Regions from separate parts of the Paraliobacillus zengyii genome, predicted to be linked through region 1. Evidence: predicted binding sites of a transcription regulator. Region 1 holds the regulator's gene; the other holds the start of a gene.
What was found. The regulator LexA, encoded in region 1, represses DNA repair genes until DNA is damaged. The targets are predictions, from matches to a motif close to CGAACATATGTTCG.
Positions count from the first base shown of each region.

Region 2: uvrB (excinuclease ABC subunit UvrB) is a predicted target of LexA. The motif match lies at 5,781-5,794, and genes of this name have one in related genera.

Region 1 is NZ_CP029797.1:1,855,357-1,871,695, forward strand. Features, by position in the region: gene DM447_RS09370 (PRC-barrel domain-containing protein) at 1-110, shown strand, start outside; gene DM447_RS09375 (glycosyltransferase family 2 protein) at 283-1,275, shown strand; gene DM447_RS09380 (GtrA family protein) at 1,223-1,597, shown strand; gene DM447_RS09385 (YfhO family protein) at 1,610-4,183, shown strand; gene DM447_RS09390 (N-acetylmuramoyl-L-alanine amidase) at 4,427-5,236, shown strand; gene lexA (transcriptional repressor LexA) at 5,278-5,910, opposite strand; gene DM447_RS09400 (YneB family resolvase-like protein) at 6,203-6,868, shown strand; gene DM447_RS09405 (DUF896 domain-containing protein) at 6,946-7,170, shown strand; gene tkt (transketolase) at 7,278-9,284, shown strand; gene sirA (sporulation inhibitor of replication protein SirA) at 9,427-9,855, shown strand; gene DM447_RS09420 (YneF family protein) at 9,927-10,151, shown strand; gene DM447_RS09425 (CcdC family protein) at 10,289-10,756, shown strand; gene DM447_RS09430 (ATP-binding protein) at 10,943-12,067, shown strand; gene DM447_RS09435 (small acid-soluble spore protein P) at 12,120-12,230, opposite strand; gene acnA (aconitate hydratase AcnA) at 12,448-15,156, shown strand; gene DM447_RS09445 (FbpB family small basic protein) at 15,270-15,416, shown strand; gene DM447_RS09450 (acid-soluble spore protein N) at 15,482-15,625, shown strand; gene tlp (small acid-soluble spore protein Tlp) at 15,638-15,862, shown strand; gene DM447_RS09460 (GNAT family N-acetyltransferase) at 15,934-16,339, opposite strand, start outside.
Region 2 is NZ_CP029797.1:2,795,283-2,811,621, forward strand. Features, by position in the region: gene bshB2 (bacillithiol biosynthesis deacetylase BshB2) at 1-268, opposite strand, end outside; gene DM447_RS14210 (YojF family protein) at 309-662, opposite strand; gene uvrA (excinuclease ABC subunit UvrA) at 847-3,723, opposite strand; gene uvrB (excinuclease ABC subunit UvrB) at 3,730-5,712, opposite strand; gene DM447_RS14225 (peptide chain release factor 3) at 5,872-7,458, opposite strand; gene DM447_RS14230 (DEAD/DEAH box helicase) at 7,767-10,997, shown strand; gene DM447_RS14235 (diacylglycerol/lipid kinase family protein) at 11,068-11,955, opposite strand; gene DM447_RS14240 (GTP pyrophosphokinase) at 13,163-13,810, opposite strand; gene DM447_RS14245 (PDZ domain-containing protein) at 13,916-15,100, opposite strand; gene DM447_RS14250 (S41 family peptidase) at 15,253-16,339, opposite strand, start outside.

The DNA of each region.
Region 1 (16,339 bases):
ATAACGAAAAGGTGAAAAATGTAACGGATTTTGATATACATGCACCACTAACGAAAGAATATGAGGAGAAACTCTATTCTGACTTAGGGAAACAAAAGAAATCCGAATAAACAGATGTAAATCTAGAGACTGTCATGAAAGTTTACTTTCAGATAGTCTCTATTTTATTACCCTACGCTCATCTATAAAACTCTTCTAATAATTATGACATTATTGTTTATACTATCCGTATAAATAGTGAATATTTATCACTGTTATCAATTAATAGAAGTAGGTGTATCTATGAAAAACCGCCTTATCTCTATCATTATTCCTTCTTATAATGAGTCAAATAATATTGAAATAATATATGATGCGATAACCAATGAATGTTTAGACATTGATTATAACTTTGAAATTTTATTCATTAATGATGGTAGTACGGATAATACGCTTAACCTAATTAAAAAGTTGGAATCAACTAATGCCAACGTAAAGTACATTTCTTTCACACGGAATTTTGGAAAAGAAGTTGCACTATTAGCTGGTTTTCAACATGTTAGTGGAGAAGCTGTTATTGTAATGGACGCTGATTTACAACACCCATGTAATTTGATAAAACCATTTATACATGGCTATGAGGAAGGATATCATCAAGTGATAGCACAACGTAATCGAAAAGGTGAAAATCGACTCCGTGCCTGTTTTTCATCGATTTATTATGGCCTAGTAAACAAAATAGTTGATGTAGAAATAAAAAATGGGGTAGGGGATTTTAGATTATTAAGCCGGAAAGCTGTTGAGGCCCTTCTATTATTGAATGAAGGGAATCGCTTTTCAAAAGGCCTTTTTTCTTGGATAGGTCTAAGCCAAAAAACTATTTACTATGATAATATTTCACGTAAAAATGGTAAATCCAAATGGTCCATTTCTATGTTATTTAATTATGGAATTGATGGGATTATCTCTTTTAATAATAGGCCACTCAGAATTTGCTTTTATTCAGGTGCGTTCATATTATTTTTATCTCTTTTGTATATATTTATTAACTTGTTCTTTATTATAACTAATGGAATCACAGAGCCAGGATATTTTACTATAATGTCAGCAGTTCTTTTTTTAGGTGGTATTCAGTTACTTTGTCTTGGTGTTATTGGAGAGTATATTGGTAGGATTTATTATGAAACGAAACATCGTCCACACTACTTAATACAAGAAACAAACATTTCAACAGGAGAAAATTATGAGCATACGCAGCCAAGAATTTATAAAATTCATCATCGTGGGCATCATTAATACGTGCAATTACTATGCTGTTTATTTATTCATACATGCATATTGGGAAATTAACTATCTGGTTTCACATATCACAGGATTTATTTTAAGTTTAATTATATCCTTTTTTTTAAGCTCTTATTTCACGTTTCAAGTAAAGCCAACAGTAATGAAATTTATTCAATTTTCGGTTACGCAAGTTATTAACATTATTGTTTCCTCTATATTCATTTATGTCTTTATCGAATATTTGGTACTCGGTAGCACGATAGCACCGATTGTTTCCATGATTTTTACTGTTCCTCTTACATTTTTTGTAGCAGGAAAAATTTTAAGAAAATAACGGGGAATACATATGCTGATCAAACGAAAAATCCTCTATCTTATAATAAGTAGTCTAGTCGTTGCTGTATTAGGTCATTTGTTTTTTTTGAGAGAATGGCTATTAGATAGATATATGGTCGGACCAAATGATGGTTTGCAACAGATGGTTACCTTTAAAAAAATTTTGTATGAACAATATAAAAGTGGAAATTACTTTTATTCCTATCAATTTGGTCTTGGAGGTGGAACGTACAGCCAATTAGCATTTTATTTCTCCACATCATTTCTATTCATTTTGTCAGCAATTTTTATTTTTGTATTACAAGCCTTAGATGTTATTGGACCTGCTGATACACTGTTTTGGGCAAATGCTTCAATATTTATAAGTATTGTTCGATTAACTTCAATCATTGTTATAACAAGTATTGTATTTCATTATATGAAAAGTGATTGGTTGCCTGCATTTACAGGGGCCTGTTTCTATGGATTAGCTACTATTTATTTCCGACATGTGACGTATTGGGAGTTCTTTGCCGATGCAATGATCTGGATTCCACTACTCGTATTTGGAGTTGAAAAAGTTTTCCGAGAGAAAAGACCAAATTGGCTCATTTTTGCGATAGCTGTAACGCTTATTAATAATTTTTACTTTGCATATGTTAATTTAATTTTTATTATTCTATATATTATCTTTCGTTGGTTTATTCCGTTGGCAGAGAATGAATCAGATAAAGGCAAGTACGCTAAGCTTTTTATTTGTTCAGGTTTTTTAGGATTTGGAATTAGTGCAGTAGCTTTTATACCAGCTGTTTATGGATATTTACATAACTTTCGACCAGCATATCAGAAATCCGTATCTTTTTTTAGCTGGGATAATATTTTATTTGATAGTCGTTATATTATTCTACCTACCGTATTTTTACTACTTTTATTCAGTCTTTCTCTTTTCAAAGTGCAGACATTTAGACTGTATTCTGTTTTAAGTAGTTTTTTTATCTTCTTTCATTTTAGTCCACTTGTTGCAAGTGCATTCAATGGCTTCTCAGCACCTCAATATCGTTGGGAATACTTGATTTCTTTTTCTATTGCAGGAGCTATTTCATTTGGTTTAGAACACATTCAACGTGTAACGAAAAGAAGAATGATCTTATCAAGTGTAATTGTACTAATTCTTTATCTTGGTACAATTATATTTATTGATGATTTACATGTTTTTTCACTGCTTTCTTTGGCAATTTTATTAATGGTATCTATTACTATCTTATTACTTTTTTATGCTGTATTTAAAAAAGAAAAAAGTGCTTTTTATATTATGTATGTAGGACTTTTGTTACTCGTAATCATTTTTGCGAATAGTTTTCAATATGGTCTTTCTCAAGCAGGGGAAGTTAGTAAATCCTCTAAAAATTATTTGTTGAGCGATAAATATAACGGAAAAGAACAAAGAGAGCTTTTGCAACAAATTAAAAACAAAGACCCCGATTCGCTATACCGGATTGACTGGAAAGTAGACAGACTTAATAATACACCAATTGTGCAAGATTTTAACGGAATAAGTGTGTACGGTAGTATACTAAACGAACACTTGATCGATCTTTATTTGAACGATCTAAATATTGACACAGGGAGGGAAAGTGTTAGTAGATATGCAACATTTGGTAATCGGGCGCACTTATATAGTTTATTTCAAGGAAAGTACATGATAAGGGAGAAGGAAAGCGAAGAGGGCGTACCATATGGATTTTCAAAAATACTTGAATCAAAGAACTATATCGTTTTAGAAAACAATAATGTATTGCCTTTTATTCGAACAACTAAAAATTTCTTTTCAGAAAAAGATGTCGAACAGGTTTCTGATTTAAGTAAAGAGTATGCGATGCTCGAAGGTGTAATTATATCCAACACGAAACAAACAAACGCAGAAATAGCACAAGACGCTAATCTTATCGACCAAACGAAAATCATGATGGTTGGTGCTTCTTATACGAATAACGTATTAACTGTTACTGAGGAAAATGGTGGTTTAGATATAGAAACAGATTCATTAACGTCTGCAGCAAAGGATCTGTACGTACACTTTCATTTAGAGAACACTGCAGTCGATCAAGGGTTTACATTAAAAGTAAACGATTATAAAACTGCACGAAAATCTAATCAATCTATTTATAAAACATATGATGATGAGCTAACAATCCGCGTAGATAATTCGAATAAAATTCGAATTAGACTACCTAAAGGAAAGTACATCTTAAGAGATTTAGAACTATATCAAACAGACTATGCCCGTTTGGAATATCAAAAAAACAAGGTATCAAATAATAGTACGTTAAAGTGGAAAGATAATCGAATATCCATAACTTTTAACAACGATAGAAATGATTATTTCATGATGCTACCTATTCCATTTGAAAAAGGGTGGCAAGTTAAAGTTAATAATAAAAAGCAAAAAATTGAGAAGGTTAACTATGCTTTTATTGGATTTCCCATAGACAAAGATGAAAACGAGATAGAATTACTCTATTATCCACCTTATTTTATACTATCGATTGTTTTATCGAGTTTTAGCCTACTCTTATCTATATTAATTTGCAGAAGAAACCAATAAGAGAAAAAGTCATATTTTGCGGTTGCCCGGGTAATATTTTCGGAAAGTCTTATATAAATCAGTTGTTTTCTTATGGAATTTGTTATTAGAGGAATTCTAAGCACCAGTTTTAATGAGGATATAGGAATTAGTTGTTAGAATATTTAAGAAAAGAATATCTAAATTTAAGCCTCCGTTATGGAAGATCAGTCCACACGTAAAACCTTTTTATTTCATATAAAGGTAGTGAAGGAGGTTTGACAAATGCCGAAAATTTTTATTGATCCTGGACATGGGGGAAATGATTCAGGTGCAAGTAGTAACGGGTTAGTAGAAAAGGATATAACATTAAATATTGCTCTAAAATTACAACAGATATTGAACGATTCTTATCAAAATGTCACCACACGTCTATCAAGAACAACAGATCAGTCAGTTTCCCTGACCAATCGAACAAACGCTGCGAATGATTGGAATGCCGATTACTATCTTTCCATTCACATTAACGCAGGTGGCGGTGTTGGTTTTGAAAGCTATATATGGAATGGTAATTTTGCTTCGAAATCTGAAACAGAACGATTGCGATCTACTATTCACGACGAAATTGTTGAAACGATTGGATGGCGTGATCGAGGTAAAAAAGAAGCGAATTTTCATGTGTTAAGAGAAACGACGATGCCAGCAATATTGACAGAAAATGGTTTTATAGATAATGATGCTGAAGCTGAAGAAATGAAAACGCCACAATGGATTGAACAAGTAGCACGTGCACATGCATCTGGTATCGCACAAGCATTTGAATTAGAAGAAGACTCGAATGCAGAAGAACCTGATACGTCATCTTTTTACCGAGTTGTTACAGGTTCGTTTCAATCCGAGAAAAATGCGAAGCAACGTAGATATGTTCTAAATAGGCATGGTTATAGTAGTTTTATAACGGAATTTAATGACCAAGGGCAAGTTTACTTCCGAGTGATTGTTGGGTCATTTCAAAACAGGTCCAATGCTGAAGGCCGTGTAGATGAATTAAATGAAATAGGGTTTGATTCATTTATTAGTACGTTCAACGGATAAAAGAAATCTCCACTATGTTTAAGTGGAGATTTCTTTTATTGTTAATGGATATTTCTATATAAGCCTATTACTCTACCTAAAATGGAAACATTATCATATATGAGTGGTTCCATTGTTGCGTTTTCGGGTTGTAGACGAATATGGTCTTTTTCTTTGAAAAAGCGCTTAACTGTAGCCTCATTCTCATCTGTCATGGCGACTACAATTTCTCCATTTTGAGCGGTTTGCTGTTGTTTTACAATTACCATGTCACCATCTAATATACCTGCTTCGATCATACTTTCGCCTTCAATTACAAGTACAAAAATTGACTGATCGGTAGCATCTCCATGTGTAAGAGTTAAAGGTAGTGGGATGTATTCTTCAATGTTTTCAACAGCAGTAATGGGGATACCAGCAGTAACTTTCCCTATAACAGGTGCAAACGTTACTTCTCCTTTAGGAATACTAGAGTCATCAGCGGCATGTAATACTTCTATTGCTCTAGGTTTCGTTGGATCTCTACGTATGTATCCTTTTTTCTCTAGTCGAGCAAGGTGCCCATGTACGGTGGAACTTGATGCTAGACCAACAGCCCCGCCAATTTCTCTTACTGAAGGTGGATATCCTTTTGCTGCTACTTCATCTTTAATATAATCTAAGATTGCTTGTTGACGTTTTGAAATTTTCGTCATAATGATGCACCTCCGTACATATTTTATTAGTGAAAGTATAGCATGTTTATCACAAATACACAAACATAAGTTCTAAAAAAGACTTGACAGGAACAATCGTTCGGTTATAATAAAATACAGATGCGAACAATCGTTCTTAATATCAAAGGAGGAAACAAAATGTTTAATAAAATAACTAATATTACTATGGTGGATTTATTCTATTTCATTTCGTTCATTCTTACGTTAGGATTTATGTATATGGGTTTAGTTTCTAGTTAAAAAATATGTTTAAAATAGAAAGGTAGTTATCATGCGAGCGATTATATACTGTCGGGTAAGCACGGAAAAAGAAGAGCAGTCTTCTTCCTTACATAGACAAAAACAAGAATTGATAGAGTTAGCAGAAAAAGAACAAATGGAAGTCATCAGTATTATAGAAGAAAGGCAAAGTGGATATGAAATTGAACGAGATGGTATTTTATCCATATTAGAAAAATGTGCAACTGAAGCAGTGGATTGTCTATTAGTTCAAGATGAGACAAGACTAGGAAGAGGTAATACTAAAATTGCCTTATTCCATCAATTTTCTAAGTTAGGTGTGAAAATATATGCTTTATCCAATCAAGGAGAATTACAATTATCTGAATCTGATGCAATGGTTTTACAGATTGTAGGTGTTGTTGAAGAGTACCAACGTAAAATTCATAACATTAAAATAAAACGAGGGATGCAAAAAGCTATTAAAAATGGCTACGATCCAGCTAAAAACCTTCGTAACCGTGATCACGCGAATGGTCGCAATCGAATTGAATTTCCAATTGAAGAGGTAAAACGTTTGCGAGACAATCAATTAACTTTTGGTGAAATAGCGACTACGCTTCGTGGATTGGGTTTTCAAGTGTCCAAAGCAACAGTTCACCGAAGATACCAAGAATATGTATCGCTTGAATCTGAGCATACCTTTCATATAGAATGAATAGACAAGGAATCCATATTAAAGGATACTTGTCTTTTCTGTTTTCGAGAAAACTTTATACGTAAAGGAGAAGAACGATGTTAGCTAAAGATAAATTAGATCGTATTAATATGCTGGCTAAAAAGGCCAAACAAGAAGGGTTAACAAGTGAAGAAAAAGAAGAACAGCAAAAACTAAGACAAGAATATTTAAAAAATGTACGACAATCTTTTAAAAATGAATTCAAAGGGATGAAGATCATTGATCCTAATGGAGATGATGTCACTCCAGAAAAAGTGAAGAATTTGAGAAAAGAAAATTAAAAATAATTGAATATTCTTGAAGATAGTACTTGTTTATTATCCGTTTTCATTATAGGATATTAATTGTACGTACATATTTTCATAATTTTCGAAAGGGGATACAAAGTATGTCAAAACAAACTGAACAACGCTCTATTAACACGATTCGCACGCTATCTATTGATGCAATTGAAAATGCTAACTCTGGGCACCCAGGATTACCAATGGGGGCAGCACCAATGGCATATACATTATGGACTGACTTTATGGACCATAATCCGAAAAACTCTAGTTGGTTTAACCGAGATAGATTTGTATTATCAGCAGGACACGGATCTATGCTATTGTACTCGTTACTACATTTATCAGGTTACAACGTATCAATTGAAGATTTAAAAGGATTTCGTCAGTGGGGATCTATCACTCCAGGTCATCCTGAAGTAACACACACGGACGGAATTGAAGCAACTACTGGGCCATTAGGACAAGGTGTTGCGATGTCTGTTGGTATGGCAATGGCTGAAGAGCACTTAGCTGCTAAATACAATAGAGATAATTTTAATGTAGTTGATCACTTTACTTATGCGCTTGTTAGTGATGGCGATCTAATGGAAGGTGTTTCACATGAGACAGCATCTTTAGCTGGACATTTAGGCTTAGGTAAACTTATTGCACTATATGATTCTAATGACATTTCATTAGATGGTGAATTAGACCAGGCTTTTTCTGAAAATGTAGAAGATCGTTTTAAAGCATATGGCTGGGAAGTAATTCGAGTAGAAGATGGCAATGATATTATCGCTATTCGTGAAGCGATCAAAAAAGCGAAAACAAATCTAGATCAACCTACTTTAATTGAAGTGAAGACTGTTATTGGATATGGTTCACCAAATAAATCAGCTTCTTCTGCTTCACATGGTGCGCCATTAGGTGCAGATGAAATTAAATTAACAAAAGAATTTTATGACTGGAGTCATGAAGATTTCTTCGTGCCTGAAGAAGTTTATCAAGATTTTGAAGAGAAAATTGTAACACGTGGTAAAAAGACTGAAGCAGAGTGGAATGATGTATTTTCAGCATATAAAAAAGCACATCCAGAGCTTGCTAAGGAACTGGAAGATGCAATCAAAGGTGAACTACCATCAGATTGGGCAAAAGACCTTCCAGTATATGAAGCTGGCGAACATACACTTGCTACAAGAGCATCATCAGGTGAAGTTTTAAATGCAGTAGCGGAAGCAGTACCATATTTCTTTGGTGGAAGTGCTGACTTAGCTGGTTCAAATAAAACAAAAATTAATGGTGCAGAAGATTTCTCTAAAAATAATTATTCTGGTCGAAATATTTGGTTTGGTGTACGTGAATTTGCGATGGCTGCAGCCTTAAATGGTATGGCATTACATGGCGGATTAAAAGTTTTTGGTGGCACATTCTTTGTATTCAGTGACTATTTACGTCCTGCTGTACGTTTATCTGCCATTCAAGAATTACCTGTCACATATGTTTTGACACACGATTCTATTGCTGTTGGGGAAGATGGTCCAACACATGAGCCGGTTGAGCAGCTTGCTGCATTTAGAGCAATGCCAAATCTATCAGTTATTCGTCCAGGTGATGGTAATGAAGTACAAGCAGCATGGCGTCTAGCTTTAGAGTCTGAAAAGGTACCAACTATGCTTGTTTTAACAAGACAGAACCTACCAACATTACCAGATACGAAAGATAATGCATATGAAGGTGTTAAAAAAGGTGCTTATGTAGTAAGTGCTGCAACAAAAGCAACACCTGATGCACTATTACTTGCTTCTGGATCTGAAGTTCAGTTAGCAGTAAAAGCACAAGCCGAATTAAAAGAAAAAGGTTATGATGTAAGTGTTGTGAGTATGCCATCTTGGGATCGTTTTAATAAACAAGATAAAGCATACAAAGAACAAGTCATACCATCTACTGTTAAGAAGCGTTTAGCAATTGAAATGGCATCACCATTTGGTTGGGAACGTTATACAGGTGATGAAGGTGACATATTAGCAATTGATACATTTGGTGCATCTGCTAATGGTGATAAGATCATGCAAGAATATGGTTTCACTGTTGATAATGTAGTTAAAAGATTTGAAGCGATGATTAAAGCGTAATTTAACCAATTCCTCACTTTATTTCACAATAAAGTGAGGTTTTTTTTGGATTTGACAAAAGCTTATTATTTTTTTACTTCATTATGACAAGATATGCATCTTTTTTTTTGTATACTGTTTGTCAAAAGAGGGGGACAAGCTTATGCAAAAATATTATGTGTTTTTTTTAAATAGTGAAGTTTGTTATTCTTATTTCTATAAACCAGAGTTACTAAATCGGTTTTTTCAATCTTATTTTGATCAGCAAAACAGAAAAGATTTAGCTGCACAATTTCTATACATAACTAGGACGATATCTGCTGATCAATTGCTGCATTATGTAAATGAAAATGCAAAAAAAAATCGTTATGTCCAGAATAAACGTATTGTCTATTATTTTAACCAGAATGCTACTAATACATTTACTGTGCATGAAAGATGGCTTGAAGTAGATTGTGAATCACTAGAGGTAGCCAATACCATGTTATTTGAATGGCTAGAGAAGTATGATCACTGTTGTTATATTATGGAGAAGAGTGGCATGAATTACGGCTGGCTCTCTCCAATCAAAAAACAAGTCTTGCTTTCCTAGCTCTACTATTGTAATCTTTGTTATTGTCTACTATACTATATGAGAGAGAATTTGAAGGAGGAAGGCTAGACATGGGCACGATTTGGATTGTAGTTATTGCTATAGTAGCTTTAATTGCTGGTGTTGCGCTTGGGTTTTTCATCGCTAGAAGATACATGATGAATTATTTGAAAAAGAACCCACCAATTAATGAACAAATGTTACGAACACTAATGATGCAGATGGGTCAAAAACCATCACAGAAAAAGATTAATCAAATGATGCGTGCAATGAATAATCAAAATCAAACGAAATAATATATTCAATGATTCAATGATTCGATACGTATAGGCATTGCAACTTATAAATCCCTTGCCACCAATTGGTGCAAGGGATTTATAAGTTTTAACGCAAATATTATCATCTAAAATAAAATGTAAAGGAAGTATAAATGATGTTTTGGGCTATAGCTAGTACAGTTGTGGGATTAATAATGGCAACAACGATGATTATTGTTCGTGCACGCGCATCAAAAAGGCCGACAAACGCGGCACGGATCTTACTACCACCTCTTTTTATGAGTACAGGTGCTTTTATGTTTGTAGTGCCTATATTTCGCGTCTCTTTCTCACAAGTTGCAGAAGCATTAATTGTGGGAATGGTCTTCTCAATATTTCTTATTAAATCAACTTCGTTTACCTTCGAAAAAGGGAATATTTATTTAACGCCTTCAAAATATTTTGTTGTTATTTTGGTAGGTCTATTAATTGTTCGAATTATATTAAAGTTAGCTATCAGTTCCTCTATATCTATTGGTGAAACGAGTGGTATGTTTTTTTTGTTAGCTTTTGGTATGATTGCGACATGGAGATTAGTAATGTTCACGAAATATTTAAAAATAAAAAGTGATAATTTCGAATAATCTAATAGTTCGTACGACTCATTATGTTATCATATACTTTATACCTACTTAAGTTTTATTAAAAAAGATTAATTTATCACTATTTTCGCTAATATTTACTACAAATTGCTAATATACATGAAATAACTGTGTTATCATTGTTAAGTAATGGTAGGGTGGGTTTGGTTCCTTGAAAGGGGGTATTTTATGTCAGGTTATGAAATTGATGAAAATACAGACAATGCTATTTTAGCAACATTCTCAATTGCAAAGAAACCCAAACAATTTAAACTAGCCAGTTTACCGGAAGAAGTATTAAATTGGATTGATAAACAAGGGTTTGATTTTATTACAATTTGTAATGATAAAAGTGAAGTAATTTACGTTTCTAATTCTATAGAGAAGGTTTTAGGTTTTGAAAAAGATGAACTAATTGCAAGTAATGCTATTAGTTATTTTTCACCAATGGACCAAGAAAGAATTCCAGAAAAAATTAACAAAAACGAAAAAAAAGTTCAAAAATTCACTGCTAACATTCGAGATGCATTTGGAAGATATAGGAGCATTGATTCTGTAATTGCTTCATTGTTTTCAAGAGATACACAAGAAAAATTATATATCTGCTTGTCTAAAGATATCACAGACAAAAAAGAAGCAGAACAAATGTTAATTCGTTCTGAAAAAATGTCGATAGCAGGTCAATTAGCAGCCGGTGTCGCGCATGAAATTAGAAACCCGCTTACATCCTTGAAAGGGTTTGTTCAACTGCTTCAGGCTGGTATAGATCGTAAAGAAGAATATTATAAAATTATGATTGATGAAATTGAAAAAATAGATGCTATATCATCGGAACTTTTATTTATTGCTAAACCAATGACAGATGAACGAAAAAATGAGAGTGTATCTGATATGGTTCAAGATGTTATTACATTACTGAACACACAGGCTAAAGTATATAATATTAATCTTATTTCGCAAATTGAAGTAGATCAGACGGTCTATTGTGATCGTACACAAATAAAACAAGTCCTTATAAATTTAATTAAAAATGCAATTGAAGAAATGCCTAATGGTGGTACGATACAGATTCATGTAACAGATGATCAAACATATTGTTCTATTTCTGTTATTGACGAAGGTCCAGGGATACCAGAGAGTTTATTACATAAGTTAAAAGAACCTTTCTTTACAACAAAAAAAGAAGGTACTGGATTGGGTTTAATGATTTCAAATAAGATTATAGAAAACCATAATGGTGTATTAGATATCCTACAAAATCAAGATAAAGGAAGTACCTTTTGTGTTTCCTTACCACTAATTAATAATAGCTGATTATACGTAAAAACAGCCGAGATTAACATGGCTGTTTTTACGTGTAATCAAACTATAAATCATGACTTGCATTTTTCTTTTGTCGACTATGATTTCTATTTTTAACTTTTTTTGATCCACTTAAAGGTTTGTTAGGTTTTTCTGTTTGTTTTTTATCTGCCATTTGTTGTCACCACCTCAATAATTAATGTGTGTTTCTATATGGTTTTTATTCTTTAAATTATCGATTTGATTAACACAATGACTGACAAATGTAGACGAATTATTTTACTTATCTGTCGATTTCAATTAAAATGAAATATACGTAGATGTTTGGAATCCTACTATTGATAGGATACGGGGAGTATTATGAGTTTTATTTAATATGGGGGGTATCATGTATGACAGAAATAAATCATACTATTAACGCGCAAAAAAAGTTCGATTTAAATGGTAAAACGTATAATTATTATCAACTAAAAGCCTTAGAAAAGGCAGGAATTGGAGAAATATCTAGGTTACCTTTCTCTATTCGAGTACTATTGGAATCTTTACTTAGACAATATGATGGAAGAGTTATTAAAGACGAGCACATAGCAGGCTTAGCAAAATGGGGTCAAGTAGCTAAAACAGACGTACCATTCAAGCCTTCACGTGTTATCTTACAGGACTTTACTGGTGTTCCTGCTGTAGTTGATCTTGCATCCCTTCGAAAAGCGATGGTTGATCTTGGTGGTTCACCTGATAAAATCAATCCCGAAGTACCGGTAGATTTGGTTATTGATCACTCTGTACAGGTTGATGAATATGGTTCAAATAAAGCTCTATTAGCTAATATGAGTTTTGAATTTGAACGTAATGCAGAACGCTATGAGTTTTTGAATTGGGCTCAAAAGGCATTTGAAAATTATCGTGTAGTACCACCAGCAACAGGTATTGTTCACCAAGTTAATTTAGAGTACATTGCAAATGTAGTACATGCAACTGAAAATAAAGAAGGTGAATTTGATGCTTACCCTGATACATTGGTTGGAACTGATTCACATACAACAATGATTAATGGTTTGGGTGTATTAGGTTGGGGTGTTGGCGGTATTGAAGCTGAAGCAGGCATGTTAGGTCAACCTTCCTATTTACCGGCTCCAGAAGTAATAGGAGTGAAATTCACTGGAAGTTATCCTGATGGAACAACTGCTACAGACTTAGCATTAAAAGTAACACAAGTGTTACGTGAGAAAAAAGTGGTAGGTAAATTTGTTGAATATTTTGGACCTGGCTTACAAGACATGCCACTTGCTGATCGTGCTACCATTTCAAATATGGCTCCTGAATATGGAGCAACTTGTGGATTCTTCCCAGTTGATCAAGAATCGTTAGATTATTTACGTTTAACAGGCCGAAGCGAGGATCATATTGCTTTAGTCGAGAAATACTGTAAAGAAAATAGTCTTTGGTATTCACCAGATCAAGCAGATCCAGAATTTACAGATTTAGTTGAAATAAACTTATCTGATTTAGAACCGAATCTATCTGGTCCGAAGCGTCCACAAGACTTAATTGCTCTATCTGACATGAAAAAGCTTTTTCATGAAACTATTTCTAATCCTGCCGGAAATCAAGGGTTCGGTTTAGAGAAATCTGAATTTGAAAAAGAAGCCTTAATTGAACATCCTGACGGTAGTACATCTAAGATGAAGACTGGCTCATTAGCAATTGCTGCGATTACATCTTGTACAAATACATCAAACCCGTATGTAATGTTAGGAGCAGGTTTACTTGCTAAGAAGGCTGTAGAGAAAGGGCTAGATGTACCAAGTTATGTAAAAACATCTTTAGCACCAGGTTCAAAAGTGGTGACAAGATATCTTGAAGATGCTGGTCTAATGACTTATTTAAATAAATTAGGTTTTAATTTGGTTGGATATGGTTGTACAACTTGTATCGGTAATTCTGGTCCGTTATTGCCTGAAATTGAACAAGCTATTGCAAATGCAGACTTAACAGTATCATCTGTTCTATCTGGTAACAGAAACTTTGAAGGACGTATCCATCCACTTGTTAAAGCAAATTATCTAGCTTCTCCACCACTTGTTGTAGCTTATGCTTTAGCTGGAACGGTTGATATAGATATTAAAGATGAACCACTTGGTATGGACAAAGATGGAGAACCTGTTTATTTTGCTGATTTATGGCCAACAATGGAGGAAATTCGTTCAGAGGTTGCTAAAGTTGTTACGCCAGATATTTTCAAGAAAGAGTATGAGAATATTTTCAAATCAAATGAACAGTGGAATGCAATTGAAACAACTGATGAGCCTATATATGAGTGGGATGATGATTCTACCTATATTCAAAACCCTCCATTTTTTGAAGGTTTAGCTAAGGAAGCTGATCAAGTTAAAGCACTATCTGGTTTACGCGTAATTGGAAAATTTGCTGATTCTGTTACAACAGACCATATTTCACCAGCAGGTGCAATTGCAAAAGATATGCCAGCAGGGCAATACTTGCAAGAAAATGGTGTAACACCAAGAAACTTTAATTCATATGGTTCGCGACGTGGAAATCACCAAGTGATGATGCGTGGAACGTTTGCTAATATTCGTATTAAGAACAAACTTGCACCTGGTACGGAGGGTGGATATACAACATATTGGCCAACGGATGAAGTGATGCCAATTTATGATGCAGCAATGAAATACCAAGAAGATAATACAGGTTTACTTGTTATTGCAGGAAAAGATTACGGCATGGGAAGTTCGCGTGACTGGGCTGCAAAAGGTACCAAGCTATTAGGTATTAAAACAGTGATTGCAGAAAGTTATGAACGTATTCACCGTAGTAATTTAGTTATGATGGGCGTTTTACCATTGCAATTTAATGAAGGCGAATCAGCTGAATCATTAGGTTTAACTGGAACAGAAACATTTGAAATAAATATTGATGAAACAGTTCAACCCAATCAACTTGTAAATGCAAAAGCAACAAGAGTAGATGGAAGTGAAGTAAGTTTTCAAGTTGTAGCTCGCTTTGATAGTGAAGTGGAGATTGATTACTACCGTCACGGTGGAATTCTGCAAATGGTCTTACGTAATAAACTGAAAGACTAATAATAAATGAGAAGAGGTTTCGCAATTGCGGAACCTCTTTTTTCGATTTTTAAAAGTATAAATTATCAGAATAATGGGAAAGATCTATTTAATCAAGAAAAGGAGTGGTAGGAATGGTTCGAGCTAAGAAATTGTCGTTTCAAACACTAGTGGCAGAAAATAGAAAAGAAATTATGCAGGATGAAAAAACGATAGAAAAAATTACAGATCGAATAGAAGACAAGATTCATGCAACGATAAAGACAAATATTTCTTCATGAAAAGATCTTGTATAAATACAATACCCTAAGCCAAACTAATTGTGAACAACGAAGGGGGCTTTTTGATGAGTAATCCTAAACGAGATAGTGAGCAATTTCAACCTGATCATTATGGCACACAGCCGAGAAAAGCTGAAAGCAACAAAGGAAAACAAATGGGTATGAAAAGTAATGAACAACCCGACCTCATACAACAAAAAGGCAAATAGGAGGTATAAATAATGAGTGAAAACAAACCAAATCCAGATAATCGTGCCGATAATGTAGAAAAATTACAAGAGATGGTTCATAATACAATTGAAAATATTGAGCAATCACATGATGCGTTGCAACATGCAACCGATCAAGAGAAAGAAAATATCGAAGCTAAAAATGAAAGAAGAGAAGAGTCCTTAGAAGCAATACGTGTAGAGATCAAAGATGAATATAAAAATCAACAAAAGTAATTTTTATGCTATATTGGATAAAGAAGCGCTGTTAATGGCTTCTTTATCTACGTTATTAAGAGAACGTTTGGTTAGATCTGCCTGTTATAGCGTAGTGTAACCTGTTCTTCTCCAGTTTCCGTTTGAGCTATTTTTTTTTTTTTTTTCTGAAAGGTAAATCCACGTGCTTCATAAAATGGGATACCTCGTTGGTTTCCATCCTGTACAGATACCCATTGCTCTTTTACATTTATTTTAAGTTGATATTCTGTAAATCTTTCAAGAAGTTGTTTTCCGACGCCTTTATATCTGTATTCTTCATCTACATAAAAAACAAAAATTTCTCCTATATTTGGCTCTTTTAATCCTCCACCAATTACACCAACGACTTTATCGTCTATAAGGGCTACATATGTATAAATTCCTTTCTCAATATCCTGTTTAACACGTTCCTTTTGATACCAAAAAGCAACAGTTTTCACTTGATGTTTGTCACTT
Region 2 (16,339 bases), 940 kb from region 1:
CAAATTCCAATGTTTTATCACGATAACCAAGCATATTTAATTCAATATCTAATACTTTACATGCCGCAATTAATTCTTCTTTTCTTATTTTAGGTAGCGTTTCGCGTGTTGCAAAGGTAGGGTTACCCATGTTTCTACCCATTTCTCCTAGCGTGCCACATAAATAGGTAACTGGTACACCTTCTTCACGAAATCGTGCAATTGTACCAGCAGCTCCAAATGCTTCATCATCTGGGTGTGGAAGAATAACAACAACGTGTTTTTCCATTCTATTTTCAGCTCCTTTTAAGCTTGATCTACCAATTTTGTTAATTTACAAACGGATTCTCACTAATTTCTAATGTAACTAATAATCTTCCTTCTTGATCATGTCCAGCAATAAGTAGGTGCCCTTCTTCATCTATTTCATATTCGCGAACACCTTCCGCATAGATCCAGCCGTTTTCTGTTTTTAAACCTACACGATAACTTGTTGGGTTTCCAACTATTTTCGCTTGGTTATAACGTACTTTAGCATTTCGCATAAATACACCAACATTAAAAGCTTTCTCATTATGATGACTCGCATATGCGCCATTTGTCGTCTCGATATGTATATAAACATCTTTATTTAAGAATTTTTCTAATTCATATTGCACTTTTTCTTGATCAATTACATTCATTACGAAACACCCCTTCCGACTCTTCTAACTAATTATACTCTACCCAAAAAAGGTGAAAACGTCAAAAAGCTGACTTCAGATAGCCATTTTTATTTATCTAGATGTTTGCAGACTGTTCGCTCGATTCAATTAAGCAAAAGTTAAAGAGAAGCTTGGACGCAAGAAGTGCTTCCAAGCTTTTCTTTTAAGATTGTGCTAGTTTTTCTTTTTCTTGTATATTTGTTTCCATTCGTAAACGATCTCTTTCTAAAACTGGTTTTAGATAATATCCTGTATACGATTCACTAATCTCTGAAACTTCTTCTGGCGTTCCGGTTGCGATGATTTGACCACCGCGATCTCCACCTTCTGGACCAAGGTCAATAATATGATCGGCGGTTTTAATCACATCAAGATTGTGTTCTATAATTAAAACAGTATCTCCGTTTTCGACCAAACGTTGTAATACGCCTAACAAACGGTATATATCATCAGCATGTAAACCGGTTGTCGGCTCGTCTAATATATATAGCGTTTTTCCATCTGAGCGCCGGTGTAATTCACTTGCTAACTTCACACGTTGTGCTTCTCCACCAGAAAGTGTTGTTGCAGGCTGTCCTAGACGGATATAGCCTAAACCTACGTCATAAACGGTTTGTAATTTCCTTCTGATTTTTGGAAGATTCTCAAAAAAGCCTAATGCTTCTTCTATTGTCATATCTAAAATCTCAGAAATATTTTTCCCTTTATATTTTACTTCAAGCGTTTCCCGGTTATAGCGTTTACCATGACAAACTTCACAAGATACATACACATCTGGTAAAAAGTGCATTTCAATTTTTATGATACCATCACCACGACAAGCTTCACACCGTCCGCCTTTAACATTAAAACTAAATCTTCCTTTTTTATAGCCACGAATTTTTGCTTCATTTGTTGAAGCGAAGACATCTCGAACATTATCAAATACACCTGTATAGGTGGCAGGATTAGAACGTGGTGTTCTACCAATTGGTGCTTGATTAATATCAATTACCTTTTCTAAATGTTCGCTACCTTTAATTGATTTATGTTTACCTGGTTTTTGCTTCGCACGATTTAATGTCATTGCTAAACTTTTATGAAGAATTTCATTAATAAGCGTACTTTTACCAGAACCAGATACACCGGTAACAGTTGTCATAACACCAATTGGAATCTTCGCATTAACTTTTTTAAGGTTATTTTCTTCCGCACCAATAATTTCTACAAATCTTTCATCAGCTTTACGACGGTTCGCTGGTAATGGAATAAACTTTTCACCGGATAAATATTGGCCTGTAAGTGATTTCTTCTGTTTCATCACCTGTTTTGGTGTGCCACTTGCAACAACAGTACCACCATGTTCTCCTGCACCAGGGCCAATATCAATTAACCAATCGGCTGCTAGCATTGTGTCTTCATCATGCTCGACAACAATCAACGTGTTGCCTAAATCGCGCATTTGTTTGAGTGTTGCAATTAATCGATCGTTATCACGCTGATGTAATCCGATAGACGGTTCATCTAACACGTATAAAACACCTGTCAATGCTGAGCCAATCTGTGTTGCCAAGCGAATTCGCTGTGCTTCTCCACCTGATAACGTACCAGCTGTTCGTGATAATGTTAGATAATCCAACCCAACATTAGTTAAAAAGGTTAGTCGATCTTGAATTTCCTTTACAATCATTTCAGCTATTGTTTTGTCCTTCTCAGATAAAGTAAGATTAGAAACAAAATCATTTGCTTCCGTAACGGCGAGCTCTGTTACTTTGCCAATATGTTTACCATTTATTAATACCGCTGTTGCTTCCGTTTTCAGACGATATCCTTTACATTTCGGACAGTTCTTTTGTGCCATATATTTATCCATTTGTTCACGAATGAAATCTGAAGATGTTTCACGATGGCGGCGCGCAAGGTTAGCAAGAACTCCTTCAAAAAAGATATCATTTTCACGCGTCATACCGTAATCATTTTCATAATGAAAGTGAATTTTTTCTTTTCCACTTCCATTTAGTATTTTATCTAACTGATCAGGAGGTAATTGACTGACTGGTGTATCCATATCAATACCGTAATGTTCGCAAACACTTTTAAGGAGTTGTGGATAATACTGTGAACTTGTTGGTTCCCAAGCTGCAATTGCCCCCTCATTTAAGGTTAATTCAGTATCAGGGATTACTAAGTCAACATCAACTTCCAATTTCGTCCCTAAACCATCGCAACGTTCACAAGCGCCATATGGACTATTAAAGGAAAATAAACGTGGCTCAAGTTCACCAATGGAAAAACCACAAATGGGACATGCATGTTGTTCACTAAATAACAATTCTTCTTCTCCCATTACATCAACTTTCACTTTTCCTTCACCTAAACGTAATGCTGTTTCCAACGAATCAGTAAGTCGACCAGAAATACCATCTTTAACAACAATTCGATCAACAACAACTTCAATCGAATGTTTTTTATTTTTCTCAAGCTCAATCTCTTCACTAATTTCTCGCATCTCTCCATCAATGCGTAAACGTACATAACCTTCTTGTTTTAATTTTTCTAACACTTTAACATGCTCACCTTTACGCCCAGATATTACTGGCGCAAGAATTTGAAGTTTCGTTCTTTCTGGATAAGCTAAAATTCGGTCAACCATTTGTTGCACAGTTTGTGATGAAATTTCTACACCATGCTTCGGACATACTGGATGGCCAATTCGAGCAAATAGCAAACGCATGTAATCGTAAATTTCTGTTACTGTTCCAACTGTAGAACGTGGATTTCTACTCGTTGTTTTTTGATCAATTGAAATGGCTGGAGAAAGCCCTTCAATAGCATCAACATCTGGTTTTTCCATTTGTCCTAAAAATTGACGCGCATAGGAAGATAAAGACTCAACATAGCGTCGTTGTCCCTCAGCATATATCGTATCAAAAGCTAATGATGATTTCCCAGAACCTGATAGCCCTGTAAGCACAACTAATTTTTCTTTTGGAATTTCAATATCAACATTTTTTAAATTATGTGCACGTGCACCTTTAATGGTTATTGCTTTTTTAGCCATTGATTGTCACCCCTCCGCTTTCAGCTGTATAACGATATCACGTAACTCAGCAGCTTTTTCAAAGTTCAAGTCACGCGCAGCTTGTTTCATTTCTTTTTCCATATTTTCAATCAGTTTCTCAATTTCTTTCTTCGTCATCTTACTATAACTTGGTGCATCACCTTCATACTTCGCTGAATCTTCAGCAGCCATAGTTGCGCGTATAACGTCACGAACTTCTTTTTTGATTGTCGTAGGTACAATACCATGTTTTTCGTTATATGCTTGTTGTTTTTCACGACGTCGTTCTGTTTCCTCAATTGCCCGACTCATTGAATCTGTCATCCGATCCGCGTACATAATGACACGTCCATTTTCATTACGTGCTGCTCGTCCCATTGTTTGAATCAATGCTCGATCAGACCGCAAGAAACCTTCTTTATCAGCATCAAGAATAGCAACTAAAGATACTTCTGGAATATCAATACCTTCACGTAATAAGTTAATTCCAACAATGACATCAAACTTACCGACCCGTAGATCACGAATAACCTCAATCCGCTCTAATGTTTTAATTTCAGAATGCAAATAAGCAACCTTCATTCCTATCTCTTTTAGATAGTCGGTTAAATCCTCTGACATTTTTTTAGTTAACGTTGTAATGAGTACCCGTTCATCTAGTTTTATCCGTTTATTTATCTCGCCAATCAGATCATCTATTTGACCATCAATTGGGCGAACTTCCACTGGAGGATCTAGTAAACCTGTTGGACGAATAACTTGTTCTGTCATTTGAGGCGTGTGCTCTAATTCATATGGACCGGGAGTTGCCGAAACAAAGACCATTTGTTTCGCCTTCTCTTCAAACTCCTTAAATGTCAACGGACGGTTATCCATTGCAGATGGTAATCGGAATCCATGATCAACTAAAACTTGCTTTCTTGCTTGGTCACCATTAAACATTCCACGAACCTGTGGTAACGTTACATGTGACTCATCAACAACAATCATGAAATCATCTGGAAAATAATCAATTAACGTATATGGAGTTGAACCAGCTTCTCTCAATGTTAAATGACGAGAGTAGTTTTCAATCCCTGAACAGAAACCCATTTCCTCCATCATTTCCAAATCATAACGCGTCCGCTGTTCAATTCGCTGTGCTTCAAGTAATTTATTATTTTCACGGAAAAACGTTAGCTGTTCTTCCAATTCTTTTTCAATATTTTTCATAGCGACTTTTAATTTTTCTTCACCAGTAACAAAGTGGGAAGCAGGGAAAATAGCGATGTGTTCGCGATCACCAACAATTTCTCCAGTTAGCGCATCTACTTCTCGTATACGATCAACCTCATCACCAAAAAATTCAACTCGTATACAGTGTTCTTCTCGAGAAGCCGGAATAATTTCAACCGAATCTCCACGAACTCTGAATGTACCACGTTGGAAATCTATATCATTACGTGCATACTGAATATCGACTAATTCACGAAGTAATGCGTCTCGGTCTTTCTCCATTCCAACCCGAATGGATAATACTTGATTTCGGTATTCTTCAGGAGAACCTAAACCATAAATACACGATACACTTGCTACGATTAAAACATCTTTTCTTTCAAATAAGGCAGACGTTGCTGAGTGTCGTAATTTATCAATTTCATCATTAATACTTGCATCTTTCTCTATAAATGTATCCGTCGAAGGAACATATGCTTCAGGCTGATAATAATTATAATAACTAACAAAATATTCTACAGCATTATTAGGAAAAAACTCTTTGAATTCACTATATAGTTGTCCAGCAAGTGTTTTATTATGAGCAATGACTAACGTCGGTTTGTTTACTTCTGTAATAACATTAGACATCGTAAATGTCTTACCAGTTCCTGTTGCTCCAAGTAATGTCTGTTCACGTCTACCAGCATTAATTCCGGAAACTAATTCCTTAATTGCTGATGGCTGATCACCCTCGGGCTTATATTTCGACACTAACTCAAATTTATCTACCACGATGCACCCTCCGTTCTACTCTTCACTTATCTATGATACCACATTATACTACTTTTCAAACCAAAATGCGAACAAATATTCGTTTTATTCATATTTAAAAAGATATGTAACAAAAAGCTTGAGGTACAGTTACCCCAAGCTTCTTTACTACATTATCTTTTAATAAGATTGATCATACTGATTGACTTCAAACAAGTCAATTAACTCGATATCTTTATGTTTATCTTTAAACCAACGAAGAGCAAAATCATTCTTAAATAATACTAAAAATGTTCCTTCACGGTCTTTAACTAACAGGTTTCGATCGTCGAATAACGTCGTATCGACTTGTTCCTGGTTTAACCAGCGTGGTACTCGTTCACCGATAGATTCTAACGTTACTTCTACATTATACTCGTGTTTCATACGATGTTCAAATACTTGATACTGTAATTCACCAACAGCTCCGATAATGTAGCTTTCCATCGGATAACGTGTAAATAATTGAATTGCACCTTCTTGGACCAGTTGTTCTAAACCTTTTCTGAATTGTTTTGATTTCATTACGTTTTTTGCAGTTACTTGCTTAAATAACTCAGGTGGGAATTGTGGTAATTCATCATAAACAAAAGATTCTTTACCTTCTGTTAATGTATCACCTATTCGATATGCATTCGGATCATATATCCCGATAATATCACCTGCATAGGCAACTTCAACTGTATCACGAGTGGAAGCCACAAATTGTTGTGTTTGAGACAATTTGATTTGTTTACCTGTTCGTTCTAATCTAACACTCATTCCACGCTCAAACTTACCTGAACAAACCCGTAGGAATGCTACACGATCACGATGGGCTGGATTCATGTTTGCTTGGATCTTAAAGACAAATCCTGAAAAATCCGGGTTATCGGGACTAACTAATCCTTCTGTTGTCTTTCTAGGAACAGGTTTGGGAGCCATTTCGATAAACGTATCAAAAAAACTTTGCACACCAAACGGCGCTAAAGCACTACCGAAGAAAACTGGTGTTTGATCCCCACTCAAGACCGCATCTAATGAATAGTCATCTCCTGCTTCTTCAATTAATTCCAACTCATCTAATGTATCTTGATATGTTGGATTTTCCACAAGTGCCTTATTCTCTGGATTATCTAAATCTGCATAAGGAATAGTTGTTTCTGCTTCATTTCCATTATATTGTACAAACTGTTTATTTTGACGATCAAATATGCCTAAGAAACGCTTACCCATGCCAACAGGCCAATTCATTGGATATGTTTCGATTTCTAAAACTTCTTCAATTTGTTCTAAAAGTGCTAATGGTTCACGACCTTCACGATCCATTTTGTTGATGAAAGTGAAAATCGGAATACCACGCATTTTACAAACTTTAAATAATTTAATAGTTTGGGCTTCAATACCTTTTGTTGCATCAATAATCATCACAACACTATCTACAGCTGTTAATGTACGATACGTGTCTTCACTAAAATCCTCGTGACCCGGTGTATCTAATATATTAACTTTATAATCTTTATATGGAAAGTTCATCACACTGGACGTTACAGAAATTCCACGTTGTTTCTCAATTTCCATCCAGTCAGATGTAGCAAATTTACCTGATTTTTTTGCTTTTACAGTCCCTGCTTCTCGAATTAGGTTACCAAACAATAACAATTTCTCTGTTAATGTTGTTTTACCAGCATCAGGGTGTGATATGATCGCAAATGTTTTTCTCTTATTTACTTCTTCTTGCATTGTCATTTTATAAATCCCTTCCTATCTTTAATTTGATTCATTTATAAAACATGGATTACTAAGGGATTTCTACATCGGTATAATGCTCCTTCATCTAATGTATAAGTGCTTTTTAAATGTCTATTCACGTTAGTAAAAATAGCACGTTTTTTAGGATAAAGTCAACTATTTTCACGCCAAATGACTGCCCATTTTAATCAATTGATCCTTAAAATACAAATAAAAATTTTCATTCTTACAGTTTTTGACGACAATTATTTGTTATAATGAAAAGATATACTTTTGCTAATACAAGACAAGGTAGGGAAATAATTATGCGTACCTTTTTTTTAGAAACACAAGACATTGTCAAAATAACCGGCCAACGGTTTTATAAAAGGGGCTTTGACTACTTCAAAAAAGGAAGAGTCATTGGTTTAACATACAATCAAACAATTAACACATGGAGTGCACAAGTTCGTGGAGCAAGTAGCTACAACGTTCGTATTTTCTTTTTTGATGACGATGAGCTAGAAGGTAATTGTGATTGTCCTGCATACGCCACACATTTCACTTGTAAACACATTGCAGCAGTTTTACTCGCAATAAGTAACAGTAATTCTAATGACCCTAGTCAGACAGTCTTGACTAGTACGACGAAACCAAACCCAACATTGCCAGTGAGACCGCAAGCTAAAAGTGATCCATTCACATTACGAATGCTAGAAGCTTTTAGTAGTGAAAATAGAGCGCATGTTTTGGATGCAAAAGAGCTTCGGATTGATTATACGTTAATTCAACGTAAAAACACACAAAATGCAAAACTGTTTTTAGAAGTTGAGTTACAAGTTGGTATAAAAAAAACGTATATAATTAAAGAAATCCGTACCTTTCTTACCCACGTTAAAAATCAGCAACCATACCCTGTTACAAATACATTCACATATGATCCTTTACTTCATAAGTTTGCAGAAGAGGACAAAGACATCATAGATCAGCTTATACAGGCCTATCAAAATGAAATTCTATATGATAATGACTATGGAATGACAAACAAACGTGCGGTTAGAATACCACCAAATTCAGCCAAGCCTTTATTAGAAGGAATTAGTGCAAGAGATCATACGATGAAAGATTTACAAGGCCAAATATTCGGAAGCTTTTTCTTGGAAGATAAGCTACCACCACTTACTTTTCCAATAGATCTTGAGAATGAAGATAGCTTCTCTATTAATCTGGGTGCTTTGCTTCGTTTTAATTATTTTGATGGATATGGTTATTTATATGAAGCACACACCTTTTATCTTACAAATGCTAAACAGCGCTTAATTATTGATCAGCTGTTTTCATTATTGCCTTATCGTACCAAGCATGTACATTTGATTGCCCGAGATAAGATGGAAGCATTTGTATCAAATGTCATGCCGAAATTAGAAAGAATAGGGCAACCCATTTATTCTGAAAAAACAAACGAACTACTTGCGATAACATCACTTAAGACAAAAATATATTTAGATGAATTACAGGATACACTTACAGCAAATGTTGTTTTTCAGTATGGAGATTATGAACTTGCACCATATGAATCACATCAGGCTTCTAATTTAGTAATAAAACGTGAAATGAAAGCCGAACGATCAATTTTACAACTTCTTGAACAAGCTGGTTTTTATTATTTAAATGGTCGTTTTCAACTATTTAATAATGAAAATATCTACAGGTTTTTACATGATGCTTTACCAGAACTTCATAACCATGCACTTGTTTATATTTCTGATGAGGTGAAAAAATTAGTTCGTGCAGAAGAACCAGAATTACAAGCCAATATTCAAGTGAATAACACTACCGGAATGTTAGACGTTTCCTTTGATGTTAAAGGGATATCAAATACAGAAGTACAACAACTTCTACAAGCATTAGTAGAGAAAAAACGCTATTACCGGATTCCAGATGGGCCTTTACTTGCTTTGGAAAATGAATCATTTGAATCGTTTCAACAATTTATTGACCAACTACAATTAAGTAAGTCTGATCTTCAGGATGGACAAGTTCAAATTTCAGCAGCGCGAAGTTTACAAATAGAAGAGACTTTTCCAGCTGAAGTTGCACATTATCAAGATACGTTTGAACAAATGTTAACTGCCTTAAAACATCCAGAAGATTTGCAATTTGATTTACCAACTACGTTAGATGCCGATTTACGCGACTATCAACTTGTAGGATTTCAGTGGTTTAAAACGCTCTCTTACTACCATTTAGGTGGCATTCTAGCAGATGATATGGGCTTAGGAAAAACAGTTCAAACAATAAGCTATTTATTAAGTGAAAAAGCAGAAAAAACAGATGGTAAATATCAAGCGTTAGTCATTGCACCTGCTTCACTGGTCTATAACTGGCGAAAGGAAATTACGAAGTTTGCACCTTCTTTACGTGCAGAAGTAATTGTCGGGACAAAACAACAACGTAGAGCAATCGTAGAACAATTGACTGATGTGGATGTGTTAATTACTTCTTATCCACTAATGCGAAAAGACCAAGATATATACGCATCAGTACCATTTGATGCATTGATTCTTGATGAAGCACAAGCGATTAAGAACCATCTTACTTTAACAGCAAAAGCTGTTCGTTCACTTCAAGCAAAACATCGCTTCGCATTGAGCGGTACGCCTATTGAAAATACATTAGATGAATTATGGTCAATATTTCATACGATATCACCAGGATTTTTCGGAACAAAAAAGCACTTCTTACAACAAGATCCTGCTTATATCGCAATGATTACAAGACCATTTATTTTACGCCGTCTAAAACGGGATGTGTTAGCAGAATTACCAGATAAAATTGAAACAGAACAATATTCAGAGCTAACTAAAAATCAAAAGCAAGTGTACCTTGCATATGTGGAAAAAATGCAAGAGAAGATTGCTGAAACAATTGAACAAAAAGGCTTTGAAAAAGGTAAATTAGAAATATTAGCTGGGCTTACACGTTTAAGACAAATTTGTTGTCATCCATCGTTGTTCTTAGAAAACTATACTGGAAAATCTGGTAAATTAGAACATCTAAAAGAATTAGTCGATGAATTAAGGCAAAGTGGTAAGCGACTATTAATCTTCTCACAATTTTCAAGCATGTTAAAAATAATCAACAAAGAACTACAAGCAGACGGACATGAGGTATTTTATTTAGATGGCTCCACTCCACCATCACAGCGATTAGAAATGGCTGATGCTTTTAACGAAGGTGAGAAATCAGTCTTCCTTATTTCCTTAAAAGCAGGTGGTACAGGACTTAATTTAACTGGAGCAGACACTGTTATACTATTTGATTTATGGTGGAATCCAGCTGTTGAAGAACAAGCAGCGGGCCGTGCACATCGAATTGGACAGAAGAAGGTTGTCCAAGTTATACGTTTAATAACTGAAGGAACAATCGAAGAAAAGATTTTTCAATTACAACATGAAAAAAGAGAGCTTGTGGATCAAATCATTAAACCAGGTGAAACGATGCTATCTACGTTATCAGAAAATGAATTACGAGAACTATTGACCATCGAACGATAATAGAATGATCCCATTATGCCAAACGCCAAAGGTTAGATTACATTCTAACTTTTGGCGTGTTTTCGTTTAACTATTCGATATTTCCGACTACCATTTGTATATGGTTGTGTAAAACAGTAATACTTGATGGTGTTTGATTCTGTCTTTCTCCATCACAATCAATATTTTGTGCTGGATCTGCTGTAACAGTTATACTTTTTGTTTTAAAAGCTTTAATTCCTTCATTAATTTGCTCGTTATTATCTACTTTTGATTGAAGAATAGACCAAAAAGTTGGTAAAGATGCTTCTTTGATAACCAATACATCTAACAACCCATCATGGATGCTTCCTTCTGGAAAGAAAGCTCGAATCCCACCAGTATATGTACCGTTACCCACAATAAGCATAACAGCTTCATCTTCCCAAATTCCATTATCAGATTCTATTTTTAGATGAAAAGACTTTTCTTCGCCAATTGTTTGTAGGGTACGTAAGTAATAAGCCAATCGTCCGATATTTTGTTTCGAATTTGAATCAACTGTCTCAGAAACTTGGGTAATGATACCGATGCCCCAAAAATTCAGAAAATAGTAATGATCACTTTGTCCAATATCAATCATTTTTGTTTCTTTTTCAGCAATTTGTTCAGCTGCTTTTAACGGGTTTTGTAACATTCCAATTTCCCGAGAAAAATCATTGCTTGTGCCCCCAGGGATGATCGCAAAAGCAGGTCGTTTTTCTAGCGGGGCGATCGCATTAATCACTTCATTTACTGTACCATCACCGCCAGCCGCAATAATTAGATCAACTTGACTTGAAACTTGGTTCACATATGTTGCACCATCTCCTGGTTGCTTTGTTTCATAAACAGTTACTTCCTCAAAAGCTATTTCTAATGTATTTATAATTTTTTCTTTTAATTGCAGCAGTTTTGCTTTCCCTGCTGCAGGGTTAAATATTACTGCAACTTTTCTCATATTTCTTAACCTTCCTTCATATCAGGATACTGTAGTTATACCCCTTGCATCCCTATACAAAACGCTAATAGGATAACCTTGATCATTTAATAGATGCTCAGAATGTATCTGTATTTTAAACAGACTCTTTATTCCCCAGGAAATAAGTAACGAAGCATTTAGTTAACTGCGCATGGTGAAGCTATTTCAGTTTTTTTATAACGCAACTTTCACTGATAAAACGCGAATTTAGATCTTGGCAAACTTGAGAAGTCTGCAATCCAATGTTAAAGTTGACTCGTGCTCATTTTGAAAGCATCTGCATCTGATCACGAACTTGAGGTAAACTCAGTCGTAATATAACTCACTTTATATAAAGTTCAATACAAGATAATCTATGCTTCGCTCCTCAAGCGAAATGGGCTCCCTTTCCGCAGGCACGGCTTCAGCTAATTCGGTAAAGAAAACCACTTTACCGAATGGATCTTCAGCCCGTGCTGTTCCTGCAGGAGTCTCGCCCATTTCGCTTGATCCGCTAGTGTAGCCTGCTAATTAAGAATTATATAAAATGCTTGTTATTTGTCATTAAAATACAAGTTAGCAAACATTAAATCAACTACATACAAAACTACCATGCTTCTTATGTTCGCCAACTTTTTGAAGAATTATCATCCAAAGAAAACCGTTTTTTTGAATAGCTATTCGAATTAGTTTATAACACAGGCAATCGGTCACTGGACAGACTTTAAAAATAATACGTTATCTGCTTGTCATAAAGTTTTATTGTACTTATCACTACAGTTGTTAACATTATACCGATTGATTGTAGCGTAGGGCAGTCGATCCTCGAAAATATAGTTCGATTTTCTTCGTGCGGTGTTGGTTCAGGAAGTAAATTCAAAGTCCTGCGGGAAAAGCAAGATCTGAAGATCCACTCCTTAAAGCGATTTGTGCTTTACGGAGTTAGCTGAAGACTTGGGACTGCGATTACTCGCCCCACCGAAAACATTTGCCCGCGGAAAGCGACTGCCTGAAGCGGAAATCAACGTGGCAGTTACGACAGAGTCTATAGTTATTCAGTCATAAACGACAGTATTGTTAACAAACTCTTTTAACAAGCTATATAATGAATACATTCCAGATTCATAACAGCCAACTAGTGGCACTTATTTTTTGTCCCATTCATATCAAAAGACACGCATACAATCATGATTGTATGCGCGTCTTGTTATTTCAATATAGTCGGTGTTACTTTATGTTTTTCTCTTTCCACTTGCGTATGAATGTATTCCATTTTGTCATCAAGTGCTCTTACAGTATCTGCTGCTTGTTTTAATTCATTTTTTAATTCTTGAGGGATTTCTTGATCATATTTGTAAAAAATTTTATGTTCCAAACTCGCCCATGTATCCATCGCGATTGTTCGTATTTGTACTTCTACTGGGACATGTTCAGTTGAATTAGCAAGAAAAACAGGCACTTCAACAATGAGGTGAAAACTACGATATCCATTTGGTTTTGGATGTTTAATATAATCTTTTACTTCAAGTACTTTAATATCATCTTGCTGACTAAGCATATGGTAAACTTTATAAATATCCGCAACAAATGAACAAGTTACTCGAACACCAGCAATGTCACGTACATGTTCTCTTGCATTAGATAGTGTGACTTCTAACCCTTTTCTATTTAACTTGTCCATAATACTATTCGGTTCTTTTAATCTCGATTTAACATGCTCCATTGGATTGTGATTATGAATAAATTCAAACTCTTCACTTAGAATACTTAATTTTGTATCAATTTCATCTAAAGCGAATTTGTACACTAATAAACCATTTTTCCAATCATTAAACCTTTTTTGTAAAGTATTCATTCCGCTCAACCTTTCATAAGGCACTCAAGTTATATTACTAAGTAATTATACATTGAATTAACGGCAAAATGATGAAATTTCTATTAAATTTATATGAAAATTAAATTATTGCGCCTTTTCTATTTTCCATGTTGTTTCGCTAGGAAAAATAATTCCTAATTCATAATGTTCTCCTTGATAGAGGGCGCGCTGCGCAAATCTTATTTCCCCTCTTTCATCTCGAATATCAAGTTTACAATATGCACTGTTTAGCTGAAGTGCTTCATAAAATGCTTGCTCACTGGAAACAGGTTGGCCATTAACCTTGATAATTTTTTCACCAATCATTAATCCAATATTCTCTGCTGGTGTACCTGGGATAATTCCTAATACTTTTAATCCAGTCTCTTCTACTGCAAAATAAGTAGGATTTCTTAAATCACGTAATCGGAATTGTAACGCTAATAGCTCACGTCCAATAATCGCGATAACCACACTTATTAATGTAAAAATAGTAATATAATAGCCTGCTATCGAAAACCCAATTACGATAAAACCTAATATTAATAACGATTGTCCAAATTTATGTGTCGCCTTTATAGGCATTGAACCTCTTACTACATGTTCAAAACCAATTATTGCAGGAATAAATAAGAGTCCAAATTCTGTTTCACCTATAGAAAATATCGGCCACCAATCAGCAAATGGTGTAATTAACCCAGCTGGCAATAGACTTATGAAAGGTATGAGCATTATTTTTTTTACTCGGTGTTGTCCTACCCATTTACCACGACTGCCTTTCTTTAATTCAGGAAAGGTTTCTTCTTGTTGTATACGTATCATTTTAATCGCTTCGATTAAAATAAAAATCCCCATTAAAGTAGTGAATATCAACCATTGAGAGTCTTTTATCTCCGTATTCCATGAAGTTGGTAGATAGGATATGAAATATGGAGAAAAGAGTAAGGCTATGTAGGTAAATCCAAATGTATACGCTGCTGATAACCACGTGAACCTTTTCCCAATTGAAAATAAAATAGTAAACAAAACAAGTCCTGCAATCATGAGATAATGAAGCGACGCACCAATAATTAACATACCTAAAGATAAGCTTAATCCAGCTAAAAGTGTCGTTTTCCATGTGTAACGTAGTTCATCAAATATAGTAAATATTTTCGTACCAAAGTATTTTCGTTCTTTCTTAATCCTGGTAAATGATGCTATGAATGTAACAATAAAAAACCAATATATTAGCGGATTAAAGAAAAGTTTGCCTACACCTTTTGCTAATTCAATTAACCATGTCTCCATATATTTTGCACACCCCTTTCACTTCTTTGTCTAATGAGCCTTTATTTATTATAATTCGATAAAAGATGATCTTTTCCTTCTTTTATAAGAAAATTTTAAGCAATTCCCTTATGAATAAACTTACTTCATAAGGGAATTGCTTACTTTCTTGATTAATCAAATAATACTTCTAATGCCTTTTCTTGTTGCGCGTCCTCTTCACCACTTCTTACTTTTTCAATGACACTTGTTTGTAATTTCTCAGCGGTTGCTTCATCAATCTCGCCTGTTACTTCTAAATCATTTTCTGCTTGATATTCTTCTACAGCAGTTTCTGTTTCGCGACTAAAGTAGCCATCTTCTCGATTTGGATTATATCCTAAACCTTCCAACATAATTTGTGCATTCTCAATGTCTTCATTGCTATCGTTATAGGAATAAGTTTCCTCTACTTGAATAGGATTCGCATAAAAGTATGCTGGCTGCATTATCTCTACAGTCGGCTCAACTCCCTCTTCATGAATCCAATTCCCTTCTGGAGATAACCATTTAAATAAAGTTAGTTTAATTGTACTACCGTCTCCCATTGGGATCGTTTGTTGTACTGTACCTTTTCCAAAACTTGTTGTACCAACTATTTCGGCATTTCCTGCTTCTTTCATTGAAATGGCTAAGATTTCAGAAGCCGATGCGCTACCTTCATCTATTAAAACACTAATTGGGTAATCTTTTGCATTGTCCAATTCAGAGAAATAGCGTTCTTTATTTCCTTCACCATCTTCCACCTGCATATACGGTGTGTCCTTTGTTATAAAGTTCTTCAAGATTTCTTGAATAGAAGGTAATAAACCACCCGGATTTCCTCTTACATCGATGACTAAACCTTCAATCCCCTCTTCTTCTAAACTTGTCAACTCTTCTTCAAAACGAGTAGCAGTATCTTCGGAAAAAGAAGTTATTTCAATTATTCCTGCTTTATTACCATTTACTTCAGTTGTTTCCGAATAAACTGTTTCCAGTGGAATATCATCTCTTGTTAATTCAACTTCAATTGTATTTGTAGCACCAGGTCGTTGGATTTCTAACGTTACTTCGGAGCCCTGTTCCCCACGAATCTTGGAAACAGCGTCATATAAGTCAAGACCTTCGATACTCTCTTCATCAACTTTTAGTATTTGATCATTAGGTTTTAAACCTGCTTGTTCTGCAGGAGAATCTTTTATCGGTGCAACAATAGTAACCTTACCATCAACCATACTA